DNA from 3 places in the Peribacillus sp. NPDC097295 genome. Region 1 is predicted to be linked to each of the others. Evidence: riboswitches for the same ligand, from Rfam matches in the RefSeq annotation. Region 1 holds a riboswitch; each other region holds the start of a gene.
What was found. A riboswitch is a leader RNA that binds a small molecule or an ion and turns the genes downstream of it on or off. The one in region 1 is predicted to bind preQ1.
Positions count from the first base shown of each region.

Region 2: another riboswitch for preQ1. It lies ahead of queC (7-cyano-7-deazaguanine synthase QueC); the one in region 1 lies ahead of queF (preQ(1) synthase).
Region 3: another riboswitch for preQ1. It lies ahead of ACIQXN_RS20550 (QueT transporter family protein); the one in region 1 lies ahead of queF (preQ(1) synthase).

Region 1 covers NZ_JBIWCW010000005.1:255,784-261,185, forward strand. Annotated here, with positions in the region: gene ACIQXN_RS11945 (sensor histidine kinase) at 1-706, opposite strand, end outside; gene ACIQXN_RS11950 (aspartate kinase) at 826-2,172, opposite strand; gene queF (preQ(1) synthase) at 2,437-2,934, opposite strand; PreQ1 riboswitch class I at 3,039-3,084, opposite strand; gene ACIQXN_RS11960 (BA3454 family stress response protein) at 3,334-3,468, shown strand; gene qoxD (cytochrome aa3 quinol oxidase subunit IV) at 3,627-3,908, opposite strand; gene qoxC (cytochrome aa3 quinol oxidase subunit III) at 3,908-4,504, opposite strand; gene qoxB (cytochrome aa3 quinol oxidase subunit I) at 4,504-5,402, opposite strand, start outside.
Region 2 covers NZ_JBIWCW010000001.1:346,593-351,994, reverse strand. Annotated here, with positions in the region: gene ACIQXN_RS01675 (methyl-accepting chemotaxis protein) at 1-1,492, opposite strand, end outside; PreQ1 riboswitch class I at 1,677-1,719, shown strand; gene queC (7-cyano-7-deazaguanine synthase QueC) at 1,777-2,439, shown strand; gene queD (6-carboxytetrahydropterin synthase QueD) at 2,439-2,909, shown strand; gene queE (7-carboxy-7-deazaguanine synthase QueE) at 2,902-3,630, shown strand; gene ACIQXN_RS01655 (creatininase family protein) at 3,810-4,559, shown strand; gene ACIQXN_RS01650 (class I SAM-dependent methyltransferase) at 4,719-5,399, opposite strand.
Region 3 covers NZ_JBIWCW010000024.1:10,469-15,870, forward strand. Annotated here, with positions in the region: gene ACIQXN_RS20535 (DUF3892 domain-containing protein) at 1-242, shown strand, start outside; gene ACIQXN_RS20540 (hypothetical protein) at 347-1,159, opposite strand; gene ACIQXN_RS20545 (YbaK/EbsC family protein) at 1,268-1,756, opposite strand; PreQ1 riboswitch class I at 1,921-1,965, shown strand; gene ACIQXN_RS20550 (QueT transporter family protein) at 1,973-2,458, shown strand; gene ACIQXN_RS20555 (TVP38/TMEM64 family protein) at 2,572-3,228, shown strand; gene ACIQXN_RS20560 (ATP-binding protein) at 3,625-5,256, shown strand.

The DNA.
Region 1 (5,402 bases):
TCGTATCCCTCGCTTTATCCAAGTCATGATTAATCAGCTCGTAAGCAAGCTCCATCTGTACAAATAAGGCCGTCATTTTATGCCCCACCGTATCATGAATCTCCCGTGCAATCCTGTTTCGCTCCCTGATTTTTGCCGATTCCTCTGCCTGAGCCGAATACTCCTGCAACTGCTGGTGGGCTGTTGATAGCTCCTCATGCGCCTCGTTCAACTGTAAGAATTGCTCACTCATCACTTCACTTGCTTCTATAAGTTTTCGAATCAAATTGCCAACCACAGCCGTAAAGGCGACAAACGAGATACTCACGAGGTTATCAATGATATCGAGAGTTCCCGTTCGCAAATAGGTATAGACCATGACCGAGACCCATAAGAATACAAAAAACAGCCCATATATTCGATGTTTCTTAGACTCCGAGACCAGGATAAACAAGGTAACCGTGACGACGCCGACCAGAATCAAATAAAGGGTGGAGTGCGGGAACAAATAGCCGTACCCAAAACTGAGCACGCCATCTAAATAGATGACGCGTAACTCATGCTGAAATGCGTCCTTATAGAAAATCAAATAATGATTCAGCATAAAAGCTACCACGATTAGGACGAGTAGCCCTTTTAAAAATAGATCAGAATCCGGGATCCGCAAGTAATACATATAGCTGATCAACAAGAACATGACAATCCGGAGATTAATCAACCATCCCATATCTTCCGCCTTCTTTCATTTTTCCCTTTCTCTATCATGACTAAATTATGGTAAAAGATAAAGAGTTTTTTCACATAAAAAAAACCTCCCGAATCCAGGAGGTTCCAAAACACTTATTCTTAAAAAAATTCATGATATAAAGCCTGGATGGCCGTTTCTTCACTATGCCCTTTCACGCCGAACATCATGCTCACCTCGGAAGATCCTTGGTTGATCATTTCTATATTAACCTTGGCATCGGCCAATGCTTTCGAGGCCCTTGCCGTCGTTCCGACATTATGGCGCATGCCTTCACCAACGACCATGATCAATGCAAGGTTATGTTCAACAATTACTTGATCGGCATGAAGCTCTTGCTTAATACGCGAAACAATTTTTGCCTCGACTTCTTCGCCCATTTGATCTTGACGCAGGATGATGGTCACATCATCAATGCCAGATGGGGCATGCTCATAGGAAACACCGTAATCTTCAAGAATATGAAGCAATTTGCGCCCGAAACCAACTTCACGGTTCATCAAGTATTTGTTAATGTAAATACTGCAAAACCCTTTGTCACTCGCAATTCCGATCACAGGGCCATTCGTGTTATCTCGCGTATTCACAATCCTTGTCCCCTGTGCTGTTGGATTGTTCGTGTTCTGGATATGTACCGGAATGCCAGCCCGGAATGCAGGAATTAGCGCTTCGTCATGAAAAACCGAAAATCCTGCATAAGAGAGTTCCCGCATTTCCCGATACGTCAATTCACGGATTCCCTTCGGATTGGGAACCACATTGGGATTGACTGCGTATACGGCATCCACATCCGTGAAATTCTCATACAGGTCTGCCCTCACGCCATTTGCAAGAATCGAGCCCGTAATATCCGAGCCACTTCTTGAAAACGTTAAAACATCCCCGTCCAGTGTATAGCCGAAGAATCCTGGGAATATCACGATACCCGGCTCATCACGAAGTGCATATAGACGCTCGTACGATTCAGGAAGCACCTGTGTATATCCATCGACATCCGTCACAATCAATCCGGCCTTCCTGGGATTTATATATTGCGCCTCCACACCTTGACTCTGAAAATAAGCGGAAACAAGCTTCGCATTATTATCTTCCCCGCTCGCCTTCAATGCATCCACATAACGCTTCGGTTTACTCTGGTCCGCATGCAGCAAAGTGTGTAAGTCTTCACGTATCTCCGCAATGACCGTTCCTGAAATGTCCACTTCCTCAGCAATGCTCGCATAACGAGAGACAACATCTTCTATTAAAAGCCCGCCATCATCCCCACGTAATTGCTGTTCCGCAGCTTCAATCAATAAATCAGTTACCTTTATATCATCGGAATTGCGTTTCCCTGGAGCTGAAACGACGACGACCTTTCTCTCTGGATCTGAAACCACGATTTCGAATACCTTCTTCAACTGTTCCCCCGACGCGAGCGAGCTCCCGCCAAACTTTGCTACTTTCATCCCGACAACCCCTATTTTATAAATATTCTGTCAAAATCAACTCACCCTATTATTACGCGTTTTCGTGAAACAATCAAGAGTTAATTCCATTATATGAGGACATATGTATTTTTGATAAAGACAATATAATTATAATCCAATAATGGTCATTTGCATGGTAAGATATTGACCCAGTATTTTCATACAAACAAAAAAACTTCCCGAAAATCGAGAAGCTAAAAATACTATTCTTTATACGAGCTATTAGTCCTGTTGATTCAGAATTTACCGATTATCCACGGTTTCTGGATATAGGTCATGATTCATCAAACGGTAATTCGCCATTTCTTCAAACTTCGTCCCAGGTTTTCCATAGTTCGTGTATGGATCAATGGAAATGCCCCCACGTGGAGTGAATTTGCCCCAGACCTCGATAAACTTCGGATCCATCAATTCGATTAAATCGTTCATGATGATGTTCATGCAATCTTCGTGGAAATCCCCATGATTGCGAAAAGAGAAAAGATACAGTTTCAATGACTTGCTTTCAACCATTTTCACACTTGGAATGTAGCTGATATATATGGTCGCAAAATCCGGCTGGCCCGTGATGGGACACAAACTGGTAAACTCCGGACAATTGAATTTTACGAAATAATCCCGGTTCGGGTGTTTATTATCGAATGACTCTAAAATCTCAGGGGCATAATCAAACGTATATTGGGTACCCTGATTTCCTAGCAATGTTATATCATTCAGTTCTTCTTCTTTTCTTCCAGACATATAGACGTCCTCCTCTTCCACGTAACCAGGGAGGTTCATAAAAGGCCTCTATACAATAAAAAACCATATCTCCTCAAAGATATGGTTGATTCGCAAAAAATATCAAAGCCATAGTTTTTTTAAGAGGGTAGTGCTATGAACCTCTCCCGTTCATCGGGAAATATTATAAAATTACCTTTTGTAAATATAGTAAAAAAACGCACTTCTGTCAATATCGAGATTTGCGAAAAAATAGACCGGGAAATGGGGTCTGACCCTAAAACATCTTGACAATTTCTTTGTTTTATCAGATAATTGTGAAAATTATATATTTTAATTGTTTTGCTAGGCAATATGTTTGATTGTTCGATAGTAACGGGTATATAGTATGTGTGTAGAATAAAGAAAGGATGAGGTAAAATGATGAAAGTTACTGTGAAGGTTGATTACAAAGGAAAATCTTATCAGACTAATGTTCTAGCAAAACCGGGTGCTAATGAGGAAGAAATCTTCCAAACCGCCCTTCACCAAGTAGAGAAACAATGGAAAGAATAAAAAAGCAGGCGTCGCTTTAAATACCTGCTTTTTTTTATTGCCTTTTTTATTAAGACTCTCCTCGAAATATTCACGCCTCCCCCTTAAGCTACCTTGTGAAAATTCCTGAACAAATCAAAAGAGGGCGCCTAAAAGGCGCCCTCTTTTGATAGATTCTCTTACACGTCCCAAATCATAGCTAGTAATGTACCAAAAACCGTGAATAATGCAATGAACATACCATAATAAACATTTACGTAAATTGCTTTTCCATCTTTCGTTTCACCAGCATGCATGAATACGACAAGCTGAAGACCTGCTTGTATAAATGCAGTGACTAGTAGTACTGTCATACCAGCTGCGAATGACATATCAAGGAAGTAAACGGCAATAGCCGCTGCAGTAAGAATCATTGAAAATATAAAACCCATTACTTGTTTACGCGGGAATAATTCAGACATTATGAGATCATTCCTTTCAGATAAATGAAGCTAAAGATAAAGATCCAAACCACATCCAAGAAATGCCAGTAAAGTGAGAAGATAAACGACTTATTAGCTGTGGCCGGAGTCAAGCCGCGCTTTTTAACCTGTAGGATAATGAATGTTCCCCAGAATAATCCAGCAGTTACGTGAGCTCCGTGTGTTCCCAATGTTGTCATCAGCATGGCTGTGAATGCACTAGTTTGTATTCCTGCCCCAATATGAACATAGTGTTTAAACTCGTAAATTTCAACGCATAAGAATCCTAGGCCTAGCAGAAGCGTAATAGCAAAGAATGTCATCATCGCTTTCTGTCTACCAAGACGCATAGCGTGGATACCAAGACCGATAACAAAACTACTTGTTAAAAGTAAAATGGTTTCTGCTAGAACTGGAGTGATTTCGAAAATCTCTACTCCAGGACCGCCATCAGTACGGCCCTGTAATACGAAATATCCAGCAAATAGTGTAGCGAACAGCATAATTTCAGCACCAAGGAAAATCCAGAAGCCAAATATCTTCAGACTATTCTCTTCAGTACTATATTCAAGTGGCAGCGAGTTATCAATTTTCATTATTTAGCACCTCGCAATTTTGATTCTGTCTCTTCAATTTCTTCAACTGAAATGTAGTGACCATGATCTTCCTCGAATGACCGAAGCGCCATACATACAAAGATCGCGATTGTAGCAATGATACCAGGAATCCAAAGTCCAAATACGAATGAGAATCCCCAAACAAAGAAGATCGCACTCATGATAATCGGCATTCCACTATTATTTGGCATATGAATTTTTTCATACTTGCCTGGGAATAGATCGTGACCCTTTTTCTTAGCATCCCATACAGGTTCAATTGAATTAACCTGTGGCAATACCGCAAAATTATATTCTGGTGCAGGGTTATAAGTAGACCATTCAAGCGAACGGGCATCCCATGGATCTTTACCGATATTTCTTGGAGAGTAACGAATACTGTAGTACACGTTGTAGACGATTACCGCAAAACCTACAGCAAGTCCAGCTGCTCCAATGAATGAAATCATATTCATCAAACCGAATCCAGTTGATTCAGAATATGTGTACATACGACGTGCTTGACCATCTAAACCACTGAAGAACATCGGCATAAATGCAACTAACGTACTCATTGTGATAATCCAAGCTGAGATCTTACCGATTTTTTCATTCAAAATGAAACCGAACATTTTTGGCCAGTAGAAATGAAGACCAGCTAACATCGCAAATACAACACCAGGAATAATAACCATGTGGAAATGGGCTACTAAGAACATTGTATTATGGTACTGGTAATCAGCTGCTGACATTCCAAGCATTACTCCAGTCACACCACCGATTGTAAAAATCGGCAAGAATAGTACTGAGTAAAGCATTGGCGTGCTAAAAGTGATCTTACCTTTATAAAGCGTGAACAACCAGTTGAATATCTTGACTCCGGTTGGAACAGCAATCG
Region 2 (5,402 bases), on a different contig from region 1:
TATTGGTAGAGATATAGTGTAAGTCGTTGGTTATAAGTTGTAATTTTGTGCTCATGGCTCCGACTGACTGATTGATCGTTTCAAATGTTTGGCCGGTGATGGTAATTTGTTTGGTGCCTTCATCTACTTGTGTATATCCCTCTTCCAAGGAGTGAACGACGGTTTTTGAACCAGTTTGAATAGCTGTAACGATTCCTGTAATATCCCCAACAGAGTCTGTAACTTGTTCTGCAAGTTTGCGAACTTCTTCGGCGACGACGGCAAATCCTTTTCCATGTTCGCCGGCGCGAGCAGCCTCGATAGCTGCATTTAAGGCAAGTAAATTAGTTTGATTGGAGATATCCTGTATGACTTGAACCAGCTTTGAAATTTCCTGTGATTGAGAATCAAGACCTTTTACTTCTTCCACGGCTTGTTTTACAATTCCGTCAATCGTTTGCATTTGTTGCACCGAATTGTTCATTAATGTCATTCCTTCCTTGGTCAAGGATAGGATCTCGGTGGAAGTTTGGGAAATTTCTTCTCCCTCTAGATGAGCCTTTTGAATTTTGCTTGAGAATTTTTCCATCATACGGACAATTTCTGTTGCCTGGTTTGCTTGTGACTCTGAACCTTCCGATAGTTCGTACATGGTGGTTGCTATCTGACTGCTTCCTTGTTGTACTTCATTTGCCGATTGGGTCAGCTCTTCGCTTTTGCTCGTAACGGATTCAGAAACATTCAACATTTTTTCAATGATTTCGCGAAGGTTCCTCTGCATTTCGTTGGCGGAAAGTGTCAATTCTCCGAGTTCATCTTTTGTTGTCTGTTTAAGTGGTTCGTGGTTTAATTCGCCATTCTCCACTAACTTCATTCTATCCCGGATTTTTAGGATGGGTTTTGTAATGAGGGTGGCAGTGACTAGGGCCAAACTAATTCCGGCTATGATAGTAATGATGGTTAAAATGATACTCGTCGTTTTAACAGATTCGCCACTGCTGATAATGGTCTCACCAGAATCGACAATCAATTTTTCGCGTTCGGAAGCGAGCTCCTTAAAGCCAGCCATTACTTCAATACTGATGGGGGCTACTTCATTTGATAATATTTGTTTAGCTTGCTTTGCATCTCCTTGCTCAAACTGTGTAAAGACGCGTTCTTCGAGCATGGTTCTCCAATCTATGCTTTTTTCAATCAATTCCTTCGTTCTTTCAGAATCTGATAAAGCCAAGAGTTCGTCCTGAAGTTTTTTGCTATCTTCGGTATAAGCTAGGAAATCCTCTTTATATTTTTTATCCCCGAATAAGATATACCCTCTAGCAAATGCCACTCTTTGTGAGACGTTATATAGTAATTGCTCATCTTTAATAAGAAGTGGTAATTCATGGTCGATAATATCCCTGGAATATTTCAGGGACTTATTGCTACTGTAAATACTGTAGGCTCCTAAGATGATAGATAAAGAAATGACTAGCATAAATGTAATCAATATCTTTGTTTTAATACGTTTCAAGTTGATGTCCCCTTTTTATGTATAGTAGTGTACCTCTTGTATATCGGAAAATGGAGAGCATATATTAAGTTTCAGAATAAAAAGATGGCATGACTAGGAGTATTCTTGTTTTTATGGATTTTTCTTGATAGGATTTAGTGGTTTACGTTATGATTACATTAGGAATATTAATATTCCGCTTAAGGCGGAAGAGGTTCTAGCTACCCTCTCAAAAAAACTAAGGAGAAGCAGCACTCTATTCTTAGGGTGCTGTTTTTTCTGTGAAAAGGAGTTTTATCGAAATGATGAAGAAGGAAAAGGCAATAGTGGTGTTTAGCGGGGGACAGGACAGTACGACCTGTTTATTCTGGGCAATGGAGCGGTTTGCAGAAGTGGAGGCAGTGACGTTTGATTATAATCAGCGGCACAGCTTGGAAATTGAATGTGCACGGGATATTGCAAAGGAACTCGGGATTCCCCATCATGTGCTGGACATGTCCTTGTTGAATCAATTGGCGCCGAATGCGTTGACCAGAAAGGATATTGCCGTTGTGGATGGAGAAGACGGAGAGTTACCGTCAACATTTGTTCCGGGGAGGAATCTACTGTTCATGTCGTTTGCAGGTGTGCTTGCAAGCCAAATTGGGGCGAAGCATATTGTAACCGGGGTTTGCGAGACGGATTTCAGCGGATATCCTGACTGCCGTGATGTATTCATCAAATCATTGAACGTTACTTTGAATCTCTCGATGGACCAGAACTTTGTGATAGATACGCCGCTTATGTGGCTGAATAAAGAGGAAACATGGGAAATGGCGGACAAACTCGGAGCATTCGATTTCGTTCGCGAGAAGACGCTCACTTGTTACAACGGAATCATGGCTGATGGCTGTGGGGAGTGCCCGGCGTGCAAGCTTCGAAAAAAAGGTTTGGAAGACTATGTAAAGAGACGGCAGGTGACCTTATAATGTATGGTTACAAGATTGTCGATAAGCTCCAAGTAATGGATCAGGACATTGAACGCAACCAATTAAACTATCATCAAAGGCGGGTGCTGGTGAGCAAGGAATTCACTTTCGATGCCGCACATCATCTTCATGAGTATGAAGGCAAATGCAAGAATCTTCATGGCCATACCTATAAGGTCATTTTTGGTGTGAGTGGCTATAATGACTCCCGCGGGTTGATGATCGACTTTGGTGATTTGAAAGAGATTTGGAAAAATGAAATCGAGATTCATCTGGATCACCGCTATTTGAATGAAACACTGCCACTTATGAATACAACGGCAGAAAATATCGTCGTCTGGATTTATGAAAAAATGGCTGATTCCCTGAAGAACAAGGACTATAAAGGGGCCCGGGTCGAATTTGTACGTCTATATGAAACACCCACGAGTTATGCCGAAGCAAGACGGGAGTGGATGGACTATGAGTAAATTGCCCGTCATGGAAATCTTCGGACCGACGATTCAAGGAGAAGGAATGGTCATCGGACAGAAGACGATGTTTGTCAGGACGGCCGGCTGCGATTATTCGTGTGCGTGGTGTGACTCCGCATTCACCTGGGATGGCACAGGCAAGGAAGATATCGTCCCCATGACCGCTGAAGAAATTTGGACTGAGCTAAAAGCGAAGGGAGGAAAGGGATTTTCCTTTGTGACGATATCGGGAGGAAATCCTGGTCTGCTGAAAAATCTTGATGGCTTGATTGCGCTTTTAAAAGAGAAAAACATCAAAATCGGCGTCGAAACGCAAGGAAGCCGTTGGCAGGATTGGTTTCTCGATATTGATGAACTGACGATTTCACCCAAGCCACCAAGTTCAAAGATGAAAACCGATTTTGAAGTGCTCGACCAAATCATACAAGAGCTAACCGACACAAGGCACGAAAACCAATTCTCTTTGAAGGTTGTCGTCTTCGATCAGGTTGATTATCTGTATGCAAAGAACGTGCATAAGCGCTATCCAAACGTTCCTTTTTACTTACAGGTGGGCAATGATGACAGTGCGACGAAGGATGACAGGCAGTTAATCAGTGAACTTTTGAAAAAATATGAACGGTTAATTGATCAGGTAATAGCAGATGATGAACTGAATGATGTGAAGGTACTGCCCCAGTTACATACGTACATATGGGGAAATAAACGGGGCGTTTAGCGATGGATAGAATTATATTCAAACTACAATCCCAAATACGATCAAATGGCTCATACAATTCTTCGAACCAATTACAAGAAAAGCAATTTAATATAAAAGGTGAAGGAGATCTTGAAACTTTTTCCTGGTAATAAAAAAGTGATAAAATTAAATGACTAGGGAGAAAAAGGAGATTTCATATGTTAAGTTTTAGAGATTCAACAAAGATTGTTCAGGAAAGTGGGACAGAAATCGCAATAATTTCTGTTGGAGCTACGGAACAGTTTGGACCATACTTACCGATGCATTTAGATACATTAATAGCTGAACAGTATGCAAATGCTTTTGGAGAATTATTAGGTGGCTACGTATTACCAACACTTCCTTTTAACACTTCAGAAGAGCATGCTAACTGTAAAGGCACTATTACAGTGAGTCCCAATGTGTTAACTTCAATGTTGGAAGAGATAATTTTTAATTTATCGAGACAAGGTTTTAAAAAATTCGTTTTATGTAATGGACATGGAGGGGCTTACTGGGAATCTGCTTTTGTCAAACAAATAAACTATAAGTATCCTGAACTTATTTTAATTACTACCCATCGGCATTTAGCTTGGGAAGAGGCTTTAAAGGAAGCAGGTATTGAAGGACTTAAAGAAAGACATGCTGGTTTCTTATCAGTATGTACGGCAATGTGGCTTTGCCCGGAACTTGTAAAGGTTGGTTCAATGGGTTCTGAAGTGCCTGTCGAAAATAATAAATTCGCTGATTATGTTTTTTGGGATAAGCTTACGAAAGATGGCTGCTGGGGTAAATTTGAAAGTGACAGTTATTCCGATGAAAAACTTGCTTCAATTGGAAAAACATTCTGGACCTCTTATATTTTGAAGAGAAGTGAACTTTTAAAAGAAACTCTTGATAAGGCATATCAATTAAAAATGGGACGATGAAAACAAATTAAAAAAAGCAGGGGATTTTCTCTTGCTCTTTTTTAATAGGGGTAAAACGCCATACATCTTTTGTTTTTTTATGAAAAGGTAGTTTCCAGTGAAGGGAAAATACCGCTTTTCTTCTTATTATATATTCCTGTGTGTTCTATCTGGACTGATTTACGTTTTCCTTCCGTATAACACAACGAAATTAAAATACTTATATAGACAATCGACATCCTGAAACCCGCTTTGGTGCAACCATTTAATTTGATCTTCCAGTGTGGACATTTTATCAAGCTTCGTCCGTTCTTGGGCAGCTTCCACTTCTTCTTTGGTTAAGCCACTGCTATTGATTTTAGTCGCCCAATCTTCTTTATAAAGCGACTCAATATGGGATGTTTGACCAAGCACTTGATCGGCATTCACGAACATGCCACCTGGCTTTAAAGCATCGTATAGACAATGATAAAGATTCTTTTTCTCATTATCCGTTAAATGATGGATGGATAAGGAGGAAATGACGAAATCATACTTGTTTTCGAAAACATAATCCGTATAGTCGGCGATTATATACTGGACATCACTTTCACTTTTGAAGCGGTCTTTTGCAACTTTCATCATTTTCTCGGAAATATCGATGAGAGTCAGTTTTGCTTGTGGGAATTTACCTTTTAGAAAGGAAGAAAACAGTCCGGTGCCTGCACCGATATCCAATACATCGGGTCTGTCATTATTCGTCTCGAGAACCGTGATGGGTATCGAGTAGAAATCATCAAAGCACGGAATAAGCTTACGTCGTTGCTCATCATATTGAGAGGCATGCTCATTGAAACTTTCCCTTACATAGTCCTTTGTCATTTA
Region 3 (5,402 bases), on a different contig from region 1:
CTAACAATCAAAGTGGTAGCGATAAAGAGGAAATTGTCGCCGTAAGGAAAAACGACGAGGACAATATCATCGCCATAAAGACAAGTACTGGAAGAGAACTTGATTATCCAACAGCACTTTCGGAAGCAAAAGCCGGGGCACTCGCCAATGTCGACGTCTTTCATAAATACGGTCGGGATATATTGCGAAGCGAACCGGATGGCATAAAGGAAAATAACCTGGATGAACTGCCGGATTTTTGACGTTGAAGAAATCTATATACCAAAAAGAAGAACCTGCACAATGGTGGGTTCTTCTTTGAATGTCTTCGCAAATTTTCTAGTGAATGTAGGTAAAGCATTATTCATTACCTTTCATACTGATAAGTTTCGGAAATCTCCAGTAGTCGACCACAGGTTTGGACCACTTCTATGATGTCAATCCAAGACATATCCAACCCGAGTTCATTGGCATGTGAAATCTTATCCCGTAACTTCCGAATGGCGTTGGCGTCTTTCTTCCCTTTACTCTTTGAAGGGATTTGGAAAAAGGCTCTCAATTCTTTGTCCTTATGAATAATGTCGAATTTATCACTAATTTGGATACATTCAATTAAGTTAATTTCCTCATTTTTCTCCACTCTTCTTTCATATAATTGATTTGCCTTATGAAGACGATCCTCGCTGATCATCGGATACCAGCTTTCACCCCCGAATCGATGCAAGATGATATCACTAAGTCTCATCTCCAAAAGAGTGATATAACCGAAAATCAACATTCTGATCGGTGGTTTTTGGAGGTCAGCATGGGTGATCAACTTGTTTATTGAATTATTTTCCAGCACAAATACCCGTGTCTTCTTCTTGAAAATATGTAATAGTTGAATCAAAGGCGTTGAATCCGATACAAGCTCCCTTGGAGAAAAAACCTTCATATAATCTGAAATTTCCCCTTCACCAAGTTCATGCCTATCGATATATCCAACAATCTCCCCCTCATCTTCCACCGCCAATGTATCAAAATGTTTTTCTTCCATTTTAATTTTAATAGGAATGGCCGGTTCATCTTTGCTGCAGAACTCCAACTCTTGAGCAATGCTCTTGACCGTGATATTTTCCTCATATAGATTTTTGAGGCTGTGATAACTACTATCGTTATGTGTAAACTTGACATTGGACATGAATGACCCTCCATCGTTGCATATCTCCCTGATTTCCCTAACCCAGCGCAGAATAAAATCCAATTATATGGACTTTCTATATTGATTCAAATGAGAGGTTTCTGCAACTTACTCATCAGATTCTTGGTCCCAATCCTTACAGACATCCACCCAATTCGTTGCTTTTGAATATTGAAATAATTCCGCAAGTGAAAGTTCAATAGCTGAGTTCGCGCTTCCGCAAGCCGGGAAAACTGTTCCGAACCTTTTCATCGACACATCCAGGTATACATCCAGGTCATTCGCCAACCCAAAGGGGCAAACTCCACCGATTGCATGTCCCGTCTGTTGAAGAACACCATCTGGAGAAAGCATCCTAGCCTTGTACCCAAACATCTTTCGAAATTTCTTATTATCCACTTTCGCATCTCCCGCAGCTACGACCAGTATTGCTTGGTCCCCTTCTCCTCTAAATGACAACGTTTTAGCAATCCTAGCAGGAATGACACCGATTGTATCCGCGGCTTGATTTACCGTTGCACTAGATGTTTCGAATTCCATTACATCAGCTTCCCTACTCCACTGCTTAAAGTGGTTCTTAACAGCCTCTATTGACATTTGCTTTCATCCTTTCCCATTTATCTCTTGTATGAATAGTACCATTCTTCATCACACTAAAGCAAAATAGCTTTCCTTTATTCTGAAAATCTCATATCACGCATAAACTCTTGAAATTGACGTAACTGCCCTATATACGATACTATTAAACTTCGGGCAAAAGCCTAAACGTGGTTCGTAACCATCCCACGATAAAAAACTAGGGAGAGAGAAAAAATGAATATTCGTACACTCGCGATAAATGGACTATTGGCTGCCATATATATCGCTGTCTCATTCGTGTTTCAACCGATTATGTTCGGGGTGTTTCAATTTCGCATACCCGAAATGTTGAATCATCTTATTGTATTTAATAAAAAATATATATACGGCATAGTCGTCGGTGTGTTCATATCGAACTTGTTCTTTTCACAGCTAGGGGCATATGATTTGATTTTCGGGGTCGGGCAATCTCTGATAGCCTTATTGCTTGTCATCTTTTCTTCCCGTTTCATAACGGGCATTAAGGGTCGAATGGCCGTTACCATCATCGTATTCACGTTGACGATGTTCCTGATAGCCATAGAATTAAATCTATTCTTAGGTGTCCCGTTCTTATTGACCTGGGCAATTACAGCTACCGAAGAGTTCCTCGTCCTTCTGATTGGTGCACCCATCATTTATATAATGAATAAAAGAATTCAATTTGGAAAGCTGCTTTGAAATCCCTGCATACAATGTAAAAGAACATTCATTTTCAAAAAGAGCTGTCTGCTACATGCAGCGGCTCTTTTTTTCACCCATACCCGGAAAAAATGATAAATGGTGGTGATATGTTGAAACAAATATTGACTTTACTCGTCCTCCTGATTGTAATAACCTTCATCGGACTGAATTCGGAATTGTTCACACTGATTTGGAATAGCGATTTGGACTCCGTGATAGCCATATTAACAGAAAACCTTCTACTTACCTTTATTGTGACGTTCGTCTTGATGATTATTCAGAACTTCTTTACTGTCATTCCCCTAATTTTACTCTTAACAATCAATGTCACGATCTTTGGCTTTTCATTCGGATATTTATGGAGTTGGCTTACAAGCGTGGTTGCATCAGGAATCATTTTCTATGCCGCCAGACACTGGTTCCAGGCATTGATTTTAAGAAAGATGGGTAATGATTGGCAGGAATCTGTTATGGACCATGGGTTCATGTATGTCTTTACAGGTCGAATTTTCCCTTTCATCCCGACAAGTTTAATAAATCTGGCAGCTGGAGTTAGCTCCGTCACCTACAAAGATTTCTTAATCGCAACCGCATTAGGCAATCTCATTTACTTTTTCTTTCTATCCTTAATCCCATACGGACTACTCTCCATAGAAATGAATCAATATACATTAATTGTACTCGGTTTCCTGCTCTTAGTCTTTTTCCTTCTCTTTAAACGCTTCAAGAAAAAAAAGAACCTAACATTCTTAAAGAAAAACAGGTAATCTTATACCTGTTTCAGTTTGTCGACAAAAGGCATCGCCTGTTTTTTTAAAAAGTCCCTTAAAGTAATCTAAACCATACTCTTTTGCCAATATATAAATTTCACTTGATGATAACGCAAAGTTGATTGGAACGGAAGGTACGAGACTCCTGCGGGACATGCGCGTCTAGGGGAGACCACCGCAGGCGAAACCGCGGAGGCTCCCTGACCGCCCGCGGAAAGCGAGTGCCTGAAGTGGAAATCAACGTTCACATTTTTCATCGAGTTTGTCTACAGTCTAAAACAGGTAATCTTATACCTGTTTTTTTATCATGAACCATATATTTCCCTTCTATAATTTGTTAAAATGTGTATGTATTTCAACTTTGGAAATGTCGGAAAATTCAGGGAGACCCTTATGTCAAAACGGATCATATTAGTAATTTACATTCTTTCTGGAATGACCACATTAATTATTTTCAATTACTATCTAACTACTACTTTACAAGATAAAGAAGTATTCCTTCTCCTCCAGAGAGTAGAGGGGTTTGTATTTGTCCTATTAATCGGATTGATTTTATTTCTCTATCTATCTAAAAGAGAAGAGCTCAAACAATTAAAAGAAGAGGAGCAACTTCGAAGTACCCTCATCAACTCAATGGTGGACTTTGTGAACTTCAAGGACGGAGAAGGTAGATGGCTAGAATCAAATACTGTTGGACTTCAATTATTCCAATTGGAGAATGTCGATTATAAAGGAAAAAAAGATAGCGAGCTAGCTGAATACTCTCAATTTTACAAGGAATCGTTGATTTACTGCGAAGACTCCGATCAAGAAACATGGGAAATGGGGGAAATTACGCGTTGTGAGGAGAATATCCCTCTTCCTGACGGTAATTTCAAGACCTTCGATACCATCAAAGTCCCAATATTCCATGAGGATGGGTCCAGAAAAGGATTGGTCGTCATAGGCAGGGATATTTCTGAAAGAATTGCCGCGGAAAATCAACTGCTGGCTAGTGAACAGCGCTATAAATCTTTATTTAAACACAATCCATACCCAGTGCTCATGCTTGATTTGAAGGGAACCATTACAACTGTCAATCCTAGGTTCGAAGCCGTAACGGGGTTTCATAACGAAGAGGTTCAGGGCGACCTGTTTGTCGATTTGAATTTTTCCAGCGAAGCTAAAGAGCTTATCCGTTCTTCCTGTGAATATGTAGTCGAAAAACAAAAAGGGATTAAAAAAGGACAAGATATAGAGTTCGTTACCAAAAATGGGAATTACATCTTACTTTCATGTACATTTGTACCAATGTTGGTAGGGAACGAATTAGCGGGAATCATTACTTATGCAAAAGACGTTACACAAATTCGCGAAACAGAAAGACGCTTGCGAAGATCCGAGAAACTATCCATTGTCGGTGAACTCGCAGCAAGTGTCGCACATGAAGTGCGGAATCCGCTAACTTCATTAAAAGGTTTCGTGCAACTATTGAGTAGTAGTGATCATCCCCACGAACAATACTATACCATCATGCTTAGTGAACTGGACCGCATTAACTTGATTGTAAGTGAACTGCTGGTCCTAGCGAAACCACAAGAACTCACACTCAGCGAAAATCAAATCGTTGAGTTGATGGGTGAAGTTAGAGACTTGCTTAAATTAGAGGCCAATTCTTCCTCCACGCAAATTTCTATACAGCTAAAAAATGAGATACCGCTAATCTTATGTGAAGCAAATCAGCTTAAACAAGTATTCATAAACATGTTGAAAAATGCATTGGAGGCATCGGCATCCCATATAGCGATCGAGATTGAGCAAATTAATGATTCAATCACCATCACCATCAAGGATAATGGCTGTGGAATAGAAACAAATCGCATGAAGCACCTCGGGGAACCATTTTATTCATCAAAAGAAAAAGGAACGGGACTCGGTTTGACCGTTAGCTGCCGTATTATCGAAGCGCACCAGGGAAAAGTTCACTTTAACAGCAAATCAGGCCATGGCACCGAAGTCAAAATTGAATTACCCATATATAAATAGGACAAGTTCTTTAATTTGTCCTATTTTGCTTGGACAGAATTAAAACCGCACTTTGAGTTACATCCCCTACTAAAAACCGAAGATTTTTTTGAATTCCCCCCAAAGATTTACTGGAAGAAACCTTCAATTATTTCTCTTAATGATTA